Regions from separate parts of the Pseudonocardia alni genome, predicted to be linked through region 1. Evidence: riboswitches for the same ligand, from Rfam matches in the RefSeq annotation. Region 1 holds a riboswitch; the other holds the start of a gene.
What was found. A riboswitch is a leader RNA that binds a small molecule or an ion and turns the genes downstream of it on or off. The one in region 1 is predicted to bind cobalamin.

Region 1 (4,409 bases):
GCAGCCCGCGCACGACGTTGACGAGCTCCTCGGCCAGCTGGTCCGACAGCCCGGTCTTCTTCGACCTGACGATCTCCAGCTCGCGGGAGGCCGACGGGTAGTCGAGGAACAGGTGCAGGCAGCGGCGCTTGAGCGCGGCGGCGAGGTCGCGGGTGTTGTTGGAGGTCAGCAGCACGTACGGGCGCTGCTCGGCGACGAAGGTGCCGATCTCGGGCACGGAGATCTGGAACTCGCCCAGGGTCTCCAGCAGGACGGCCTCCAGGGCCTCGTCGGCGCGGTCGACCTCGTCGATCAGCAGCACGACGGGCTGTTCGGAGCGGATGGCCTCCAGCAGCGGGCGCGGGGCGAGGAAGCGCTCGGAGAAGAACACGCTCTCCTGGGACCCGATGCGGTCGACCGCGGAGGCGAGGTCGGGTGCGTCCTCGACGAGCTGCCCGATCTTCTCGCGGAGGATCTGGGTGTACATGAGCTGCTTGCCGTAGTCCCACTCGTACAGGGCCTTGGTCTCGTCCTGGCCCTCGTAGCACTGCAGGCGCAGCAGCCGGCGCCCGGTGGCGACGGCGAGCATCTTCGCCAGCTCGGTCTTGCCGACCCCGGCGGGCCCCTCCAGCAGCAGCGGCTTGTCCAGCCGGGTCAGCAGGAACACCGTCGTGGCCAGGCGGGTGTCGGCGATGTAGCCCTGCTCCCGCAGGGTCTCGATCACCTGGTCGACGGACTCGAACGGACCGGTCGAGGCGACGGCGTCCGCCGCCTCGGTCACAGTGGGGACGACAGCCTCGGACACGCGGATATCTCCTTCGCGGGCCGCACCGGCTCTGGTGCGGAGAAGAGCGGGGCCGCAGCCAGCGGGCCCACCCACCCGAGTATCACCTCGGATGGCTGGGCCCGCTGGTGCGACGGTGGACGTACTGACCTGCGGATCAGGTCAGCAGGTCGTCCAGGTCACCGTTGATGGAGTGGTCGACGACCGGGCGGACGGTCTCGAACGTGCACTCCTTCGGGTTGCCCGGGGTGCAGGCGTCGCCGAGGACGTGGTTGGTGATCCGGTCGACGTCGGCCGCGTCACCGACGATGGTGGGCGCGTTCTCGTAGAACTTGGTCGGGCCGGTGCCCAGCCGGTTCTTCGAGTAGGTGTCCTGCTTGACGTCGGCGAACTTCTCCGGGATGCCCACGTCGCGCAGCAGCCGGATGGAGGCGGCGAGCGCGGCGTCGGCGGCCTGCGGCTTGGTCATGCCGCGGGTGTCGACCCCCATCGCCTCGGCGATGTCGGCGAAGCGCTCGTAGACGACCGGCATGTTGAACGCCCACACGCGGGGCAGCGCGATGGCGTTGTTCAGGCCGTGGTGGGTGTCGTAGAACGCCGACACCGCGTGGCTGATCGAGTGGATGATGCCGAGGCCACCGGAGTTGAACGCCTGGGCGGCGATGTACTGCGCGTACATCATGCCCTCGCGGCCGGAGAGCTCCTGGCCGTTCCAGACGGCCTTGCGCAGGTTCTGCGAGGTCAGCTTGATGGCGTGCAGGGCGTTGCCCAGCGACGGCTGGAAGTCCAGACGCGAGACGTAGGGCTCCGAGGCGTGCGCGAGCACGTCGAACCCGCACTGCGCGGTGTAGTCGATCGGGCAGTCGTAGTACAGCACCGGGTCGTCGATCGCGAGGGTGGTGACCGACTGGTCGTCGAACGCGACGTACTTGTGCGGGTTGTCGGGGTCGGTCGTGGTGTCGGTGATGACGTAGGCCCACGAGGTCTCCGAGCCGGTGCCGGCCGTGGTGGAGACCGCGATGTGCGGCGGGTTGGAGGGGTTCTCGGACTTGTTGAAGCCCTCGAACTCGTTGACGTTGCGGCCGTCGTGCGCGACCGAGATGCGCGCGCCCTTGCAGGCGTCGTGCGAGGAACCGCCGCCGATGGAGACGAAGGAGTCGCAGTTGTTCTGCTGGTAGAGGCCCACAGCGTCCATGACGTTGTAGTCCTTGGGGTTCGACTCGACCTTGTCGTACAGCACGACCTCGAGGCCGTGGTACTTCATCGACTCGACGATCTTGTTGACGATGTCGGTGCCGCGCAGGCCCGACGTCATGACCAGGGTCTTCTTGAAGCCCAGCTTCAGGGCCTCCGGGCCGATGAGCTCGTGCGACCCCGGACCCATGAGCGCACGGGGGAACGGGTGGAACTCCTTGATGGGGAACGGCTTGAGCAGCTCGTCTACCTGCATGTCAGCCCTTTCTGAGGCAGGTGGATGGGTCGAGACCGCACGCTATGACCCCTGTGGCCGCGGGCACAGGGGTGATCGCCATTACCCCTCGGGAGACCGGGCAGGTTCCCCCTCCGAACGGAGGGGCGCAGGGTGAGGTCGCCCTCGACCCGGGTGACGGGAAGGGCTTGGCAGTACTGCCAATCTATGGCAACAAGGACCGTTCGGCAACAGTTCGGCCGCCGGGCCCGGGGTAGTGTCGGGTCGCCGACGGTTCGTGCCGGCCCGGGAACGGGGCGTCACGAGGCAAGAGGGAACCCGGTGGGAATCCGGGACTGCCCCGCAGCGGTGAACGGGAACGACCGCCGTCAACAGCACTGGGAGCTCTTCCCGGGAAGCGACGGCCAGTAGGTCTGAGCAGTGCGCCCGTGAGTCCGAAGACCTGCCGCCGGTGCGCGTGCCGACCGGTGCGCGCGGATCCGTGGCCTCGCGGGAGGGCCGGGCGGACGACCGGGCACCGTCGTGCCCGGCGGTCGCAGGCGCCCCGTGCCGGCGACGGGTCCTCCACCGCACTCGCGAGGAGAGAGGGCCGTGAGCATTCCTTCCAGCAGCACCATCGGCAGCACCGTCCTGGGGTACCCCAGGATCGGACCGGACCGGGAGCTCAAGCGGGCGACCGAGTCGTACTGGGCCGGGCGGACCGACGCGTCCGCACTGCACGACGTCGCCGCCGGGCTGCGCCGCGACACCTGGACCGGGCTGCGCGACGCCGGGCTCGGCTCGGTGCCGGGCAACACGTTCTCGTTCTACGACCACGTCGGAGACACCGCGCTGGCGGTCGGGGCGGTGCCGGAGCGCTTCGCCCGCGTCACCGACCCGCTGGAGCGGCTGTTCGCGATGGCCCGCGGCCGCACCGGCGCCCCGGCCTGCGAGATGACCAAGTGGTTCGACACGAACTACCACTACCTGGTCCCCGAGGTCGGCCCGGACACCCGGCTCGCGCCGGGCAGTCGCAAGGCCCTCGACGAGTTCCGCGAGGCCCTGCGCAGCGGGATCACCACCCGTCCGGTGCTGGTCGGGCCGGTGACCTTCCTGCTGCTGTCCAAGCCGGCCGGCGGCGCACCGGAGGGCTTCCGCCCGCTGGACCTGCTCGGGCCGCTGGTCGAGGTCTACCGCGACCTGCTCGCCGAGCTCGCCGAGGCGGGTGCGGAATGGGTGCAGCTCGACGAGCCCGCCTTCGCCGCCGACCGGACGCCGGAGGAGGTCGCGGCGCTGCGCCGGGCCTACGACCGGCTCGCCTCGGCGACCCGGCGGCCCAAGATCCTCGTCGCGTCGTACTTCGGGGAGCTGGGACCCGCCCTGCCTGCGCTCGCCGCCACGGCCGTCGAGGGGCTGGCGCTCGACCTCGTCGCGGGGGCCACCGACCTGGACGCCCTCGATGCGGGAGACCCGGCGGTCCCGGGGCTGGACCGGAAGGTGGTGCTGGCCGGCGTCGTCGACGGGCGCAACGTGTGGCGCACCGACCTGGACCGGGCACTGGCGACGGCGCAGCGGCTGGTCGGCGTCGCGGGGCGGGTCGAGGTCTCGACGTCGTGCTCGTTGCTGCACGTCCCCTACGACCTGACCGCTGAGACGGCTCTGCCCGGCGACGTCGTCGACATGCTGGCGTTCGCCCGGCAGAAGGTCACCGAGGTCGTGCTGCTCGGGCGGGCCCTGCACGAGGGACCCGACGCGGTCGCGGCGGAGCTCGACGCCGCACGGGCCGTCCGGGAGCGGGTCGCCGCCACCGCGCGCCGCGACGAGCGGGTGCGGTCCCGGCTCGACGCGCTCGGCCCCGACCACTACCGGCGCAGTCACGGCGACGTCCGGGCGACGGTCCAGCGCGCGGCGCTCGGCCTGCCCGTCGTTCCCACGACGACGATCGGTTCCTTCCCGCAGACCGCGCAGATCCGGCGCGATCGGGCCGCGCACCGCTCCGGTGTGATCGACACCGGCACCTACGCCGAGCGGATGCGCCAGGAGATCGTCCGCGTGGTGCGGCTGCAGGAGGACATCGGGCTCGACGTCCTGGTGCACGGTGAGCCCGAGCGCAACGACATGGTCCAGTACTTCGCCGAGCACCTCGACGGCTTCGCCACCACCGAGCACGGCTGGGTGCAGTCCTACGGCTCGCGGTGCGTGCGCCCGCCGATCCTGCACTCGGACGTGTCCCGGCCC
Region 2 (4,409 bases), 1.3 Mb from region 1:
ACCTCGCCGCGCACGCCCTGGCCCGGATCGTGCTCGCCGAGCGGCTCGACACCGACCCCGCCGCGCTCGTCCTGGACCGGACCTGTCGCTGCGGGGAGCCGCACGGCAAGCCGCGCCTGGCCGGGCGCGGCGACGACCCCGGCTTCTCGCTGACCCACTCCGGCGCGCTGGTCGGCGTCGCGGTCGGGACCGGCCCGGTCGGCGTCGACGTCGAGGCGCACCGCCCGCTGTCCGGCCTCGACGGCCTCGTCCGGCACGCCCTCTCCCCCGCCGAGCTCGCCGCGGGCACGCCCGACGGCACCGGGTTCCTGGTCACCTGGACCCGCAAGGAGGCGCTGCTCAAGGCCACCGGCGAGGGCCTGTCGAGCCCGATGGACGCGATCACGCTGTCCCCGCCGCACGCCCCGGCCCGGGTGCTGGGCTGGACCGGCACCGGCGGGAACTGGTGGGTCGCCGACGTCGCCACCGGCCTCGACGACCACCCGGGCGCCGTCGCCGGGGCGGGACCGGTGGCCCCGGTCGTCACCGTCGCCGACGGCGACGCGGTCCTGTCGGTGCGCCGGGGCACGATGCACGGGTGATGGTGAGGTGACCGCGGCGGCCGACCGCTGGGTGCTGCATCTCGACATGGACGCGTTCTTCGCCTCGGTCGAGCAGCTGACCCGGCCCACCCTGGCCGACCGGCCGGTCCTGGTCGGCGGCGCGGGACCGCGCGGCGTCGTCGCGGGGGCGAGCTACCAGGCGCGGGTGTTCGGGGCCCGCTCGGCGATGCCGATGGGGCAGGCGCGGCGGCGCTGCCCGCACGCGACCGTCCTGCCGCCCCGGTTCTCGCTGTACAAGGCGCTGTCCGAGGAGGTCATGGCCGTCCTCGGCGAGTTCTCCCCGGTGCTCGAGCCGGTGTCGGTCGACGAGGCGTTCGTGGAGCCGCCCGACCTCGTGGGGGCCTCCCCGGACCGGGTGCGGGAGTGGGGCACCCGGCTGCGCGGCGCGGTGCGCGAGCGCACCGGGCTGCCCGCCTCGGTGGGGGCCGGGTCGGGCAAGCAGGTCGCGAAGATCGCCTCCGAGCTGGCCAAGCCGGACGGGCTGCGGGTGATCGCCCACGCCGAGCAGGCCGCCGTGCTCGACCCGCTCCCGGTGCGGTCGCTCTGGGGCATCGGACCGGTCTCCGGCGAGGCGCTGCGGAAGATCGGGATCGAGACGATCGGACAGCTCGCCGCGATGGACGCCCGCGAGGTCGCCGGGGTGCTGGGCGGTGCCGTCGGGTCCGAGCTGCACCGCCTGGCCCGCGGTGTCGACGACCGTCCGGTCGCCCCGCGCGGCGCGGCCAAGCAGATCAGCGCGGAGACGACCTTCGACACCGACCTGACCGCGATGAGCGCGGTGCACACCGCGGTGGAGTCGATCTGCGTCGCCGTGCACCGGCGCCTGGTCGCCGACGGCCGGACCGCCCGCACCGTCACGGTGAAGGCGCGGACCGGGGACTTCGCCACCCACACCCGGTCCGAGACGACCCCCTTCGGGACCCGGGACCTGGCGACCCTGGTCGCGGTGGCCCGACGGCTGGCCGAGGGCGCCGTCGGCGAGGGCGGGGTGCGGCTGCTGGGGGTGTCGGTGTCCGGCTTCGGCGACGAGCCGCCACTGGCGCTGTTCGACGCGGTGCCCTCGGAGAGCGGGTGGACGACGGCCCAGGCCCCCGACTCACCGCCCGCGACCGCCGGCCCGGCCGCCGCGGCGGGGGTGACCGTGCTCGACGCATTCCCGGAGAACGACGCAGCCGGCGGGACCGGCGCGACCGAGGAGCCCGGCGACGCGGTCGGGCCGCTCCGCCCGGACCGGCCCGACCGCGAACCCGACCCGGACCGGCCCTGGCGCGCCGGCGACGACGTCGCCCACCCCGAGCACGGCCACGGCTGGGTCCAGGGCGCCGGGCACGGGCGGGTCACCGTGCGGTTCGAGACCGCGCTCACCGGCCCCGGACGCACCCGCACGTTCGACGCCGCCGACCCGGGCCTCACCCGGGCCGACCCGCTGGGCAGCTGGCGGGCCTGAGCCCGGGCCCCGGGTGGGTTCAGCCGATCAGCGGGCTGCGGTGCGGCGGTGCGACGCGGCTGCCCTCGGCGATCCGGGCGCGCAGCGCGGGAGCGGTGCGGGCCAGCCCGTCGAGGACGGCGCCGAGCGCGGCGTCGCCCGCGGGGTCGCCCCCGACCAGCAGCACCGCGGCCTCGGCGGGCCCGGCGGCGGCCCAGGCCCCGATCCGGGCGACGGCGTCGCGCGGCGTGACCGGCTCGACCCGCCACGCCTCGGCGTAGAACAGGGCGGTCGACTCGGCCTGCGGGAAGGCGAAGACCGTCCCGGCCTCCGCCAGCAGGTCGTGCGCACCCGTGCGGGGCGCGTCGTCGCCGGACGGGTCGGTACCGAGCACCACCAGGTCGTGGCTCATCGCATGTCCTCCTCGAGGGTCCGCGCCCTCATCAGTGGGAATCCGCGACGACGGGCAGTGTCCTGGCTCCCGGATCGGTACGCCCTCCCCGGCCTTCCCACCCTCGCGGGCGGTGGCGCCGGTGTGGGGAGGGCACTCCCCGGTGACAGTGGCGGGACCGCGCCGGACTCGCACCGGCTTCCTGTTCCGTCGTCGGCCGGAGCCCATCACGCGACCGGGTCAGCGGTCAACCGTCCCGCGCCCGGCCACTCCCCGCAGATGGTCGAGCAGGTCGTGCTCGGTCAGCGTCCCGAGCAGCGGCCCGTCCGGCCCCTCCCGCACGGGCAGCGCCGCCCCCCGGTGCGCGGCGAGCACCCCGAGGACGTCGTGCACGGAGCCGTCCGGGTCCAGGACGGGCAGCTCCGGGTCGGGCGTCGTGCCGTCGGCGGGCCGCATCACCTGGGCGACGACGACCCGGCGCAGCGCCTCGTCGGTCGGGGTGTCGGCGGCGAGGTCGATCCCGCGTCGCAGCAGCTTGAGCGTGTAGATGTTGTCCCGCGACACCAGGTTGGACAGGCCGGTTGCCAGGACGACGGCGGCCATCAGCGGCAGGATCAGGGCGTAGTCGCCGGTGAGCTCGAACACGATGAGCACCGCGGTGATCGGGGCGTGCGCGGCCCCCGCGAACACCGCCGCCATGCCGACCAGGCCGAACGCGCCGGGGTGCAGGTCGAGCGCCGGGAACAGGGCCGCGGCGGCGTAGCCGAAAGCGGTCCCGGCGGTGCCGCCGACGAACAGCGACGGCGCGAAGACGCCGCCGGACCCGCCGATGCCGATGGTGAGACTGGAGGCGAGGATCTTCCCGACGACGAGCAGGAGCAGGAACCCGACGACGTACCGGCCGCCGATCGCGGCCTCCAGCACCGGGTAGCCCACGCCGTACATCTGGGGCAGCGCCAGCAGCAGCCCGCCGAGCAGCAGCCCGCCGACGGCCGGGCGCAGCCACTCCGGGCCGCGCCAGACGGCGTCGCAGGCGTCCTCGACGGCGTAGAGGATGCGGGCGAAGGCCCAGCCCAGCAGCCCCGCGAGCAGCCCGAGCAGCGCATAGAGCGGCAGCTGGGCGGGGCTGCCCAGGTCGAAGTGCGGCAGGGTCAGGATCGCGCGGTCCCCGGCGATCACCTCGGCGACGACGTTCGCGACCACGGAGCTGATCACCAGCACGCCGAAGGCCTCGGCGCTGAACGACCGCAGGATCAGCTCCAGGCCGAACACCACCCCGGAGATCGGGGCGTCGAACGTCGCGGAGATCCCGCCCGCGGCGCCGCAGGCGACCATCAGGACCAGCCGGGTGGCGGGTACCCGCAGCCACTGCCCGATGGCCGAGCCGAGCGCGGAGCCGATCTGCACGATCGGGCCCTCCCGGCCGACGGAGCCGCCGGTGCCGATGCAGATCCCCGACGCGAGCGCCTTCACCGCGGCGACGGTGGCCGGGATCCGCCCGCCCCGGCGCGCGACGGCGAGCATCACCTCCGGCACCCCGTGCCCGCGGGCCTCCGGCGCGAACCGCTGGACCAGCGGGCCGTACACGAGGCCGCCGAGCACCGGGGCGACGAGCAGGAACCAGACCCCCAGCCCGGGCAGGTGCGGCGAGGCGACCCGGCCGGCGTCGGAGAAGTCCTCCCGACCGGTGACCAGCCAGGTGACACCGAGGATCAGCTCGTGGAACAGCACCGACCCGATGCCGGCACCGATCCCGATGACCGTCGCCAGGCCGACGAGCCCCGGCCGGGTGCCGACGAGCGCGCGGTGCAGCGCGCGGACCGCGGTCACCGGGCACCGTCCTCGGCGGGCACGGGCGCGACGGCCCAGTCGGTCTCGCCGACCTCGCCCGCGGCCTCCGCGAAGCGGCGCAGCGCGTCGCGGACCGCGGTGCGCTCGGCGGCGGGCAGCGTCGCGAGCAGCCGGTGCATCTCGGCGCGGCGCAGCCGGG

Region 2: it holds a riboswitch for cobalamin, as region 1 does, so the genes downstream of both, ATL51_RS07755 (hypothetical protein) here and metE (5-methyltetrahydropteroyltriglutamate--homocysteine S-methyltransferase) in region 1, are expected to answer to the same signal.

The regions. Positions count from the first base shown of each region.
Region 1 covers NZ_PHUJ01000003.1:2,813,606-2,818,014, reverse strand. The annotation lists gene ATL51_RS13995 (AAA family ATPase) at 1-784, opposite strand, end outside; gene mdo (NDMA-dependent methanol dehydrogenase) at 921-2,213, opposite strand; cobalamin riboswitch at 2,447-2,656, shown strand; gene metE (5-methyltetrahydropteroyltriglutamate--homocysteine S-methyltransferase) at 2,784-4,409, shown strand, end outside.
Region 2 covers NZ_PHUJ01000003.1:1,486,196-1,490,604, forward strand. The annotation lists gene ATL51_RS07745 (4'-phosphopantetheinyl transferase family protein) at 1-581, shown strand, start outside; gene ATL51_RS07750 (DNA polymerase IV) at 589-2,049, shown strand; gene ATL51_RS07755 (hypothetical protein) at 2,069-2,440, opposite strand; cobalamin riboswitch at 2,476-2,662, opposite strand; gene ATL51_RS07760 (chloride channel protein) at 2,660-4,249, opposite strand; gene ATL51_RS07765 (MarR family winged helix-turn-helix transcriptional regulator) at 4,246-4,409, opposite strand, start outside.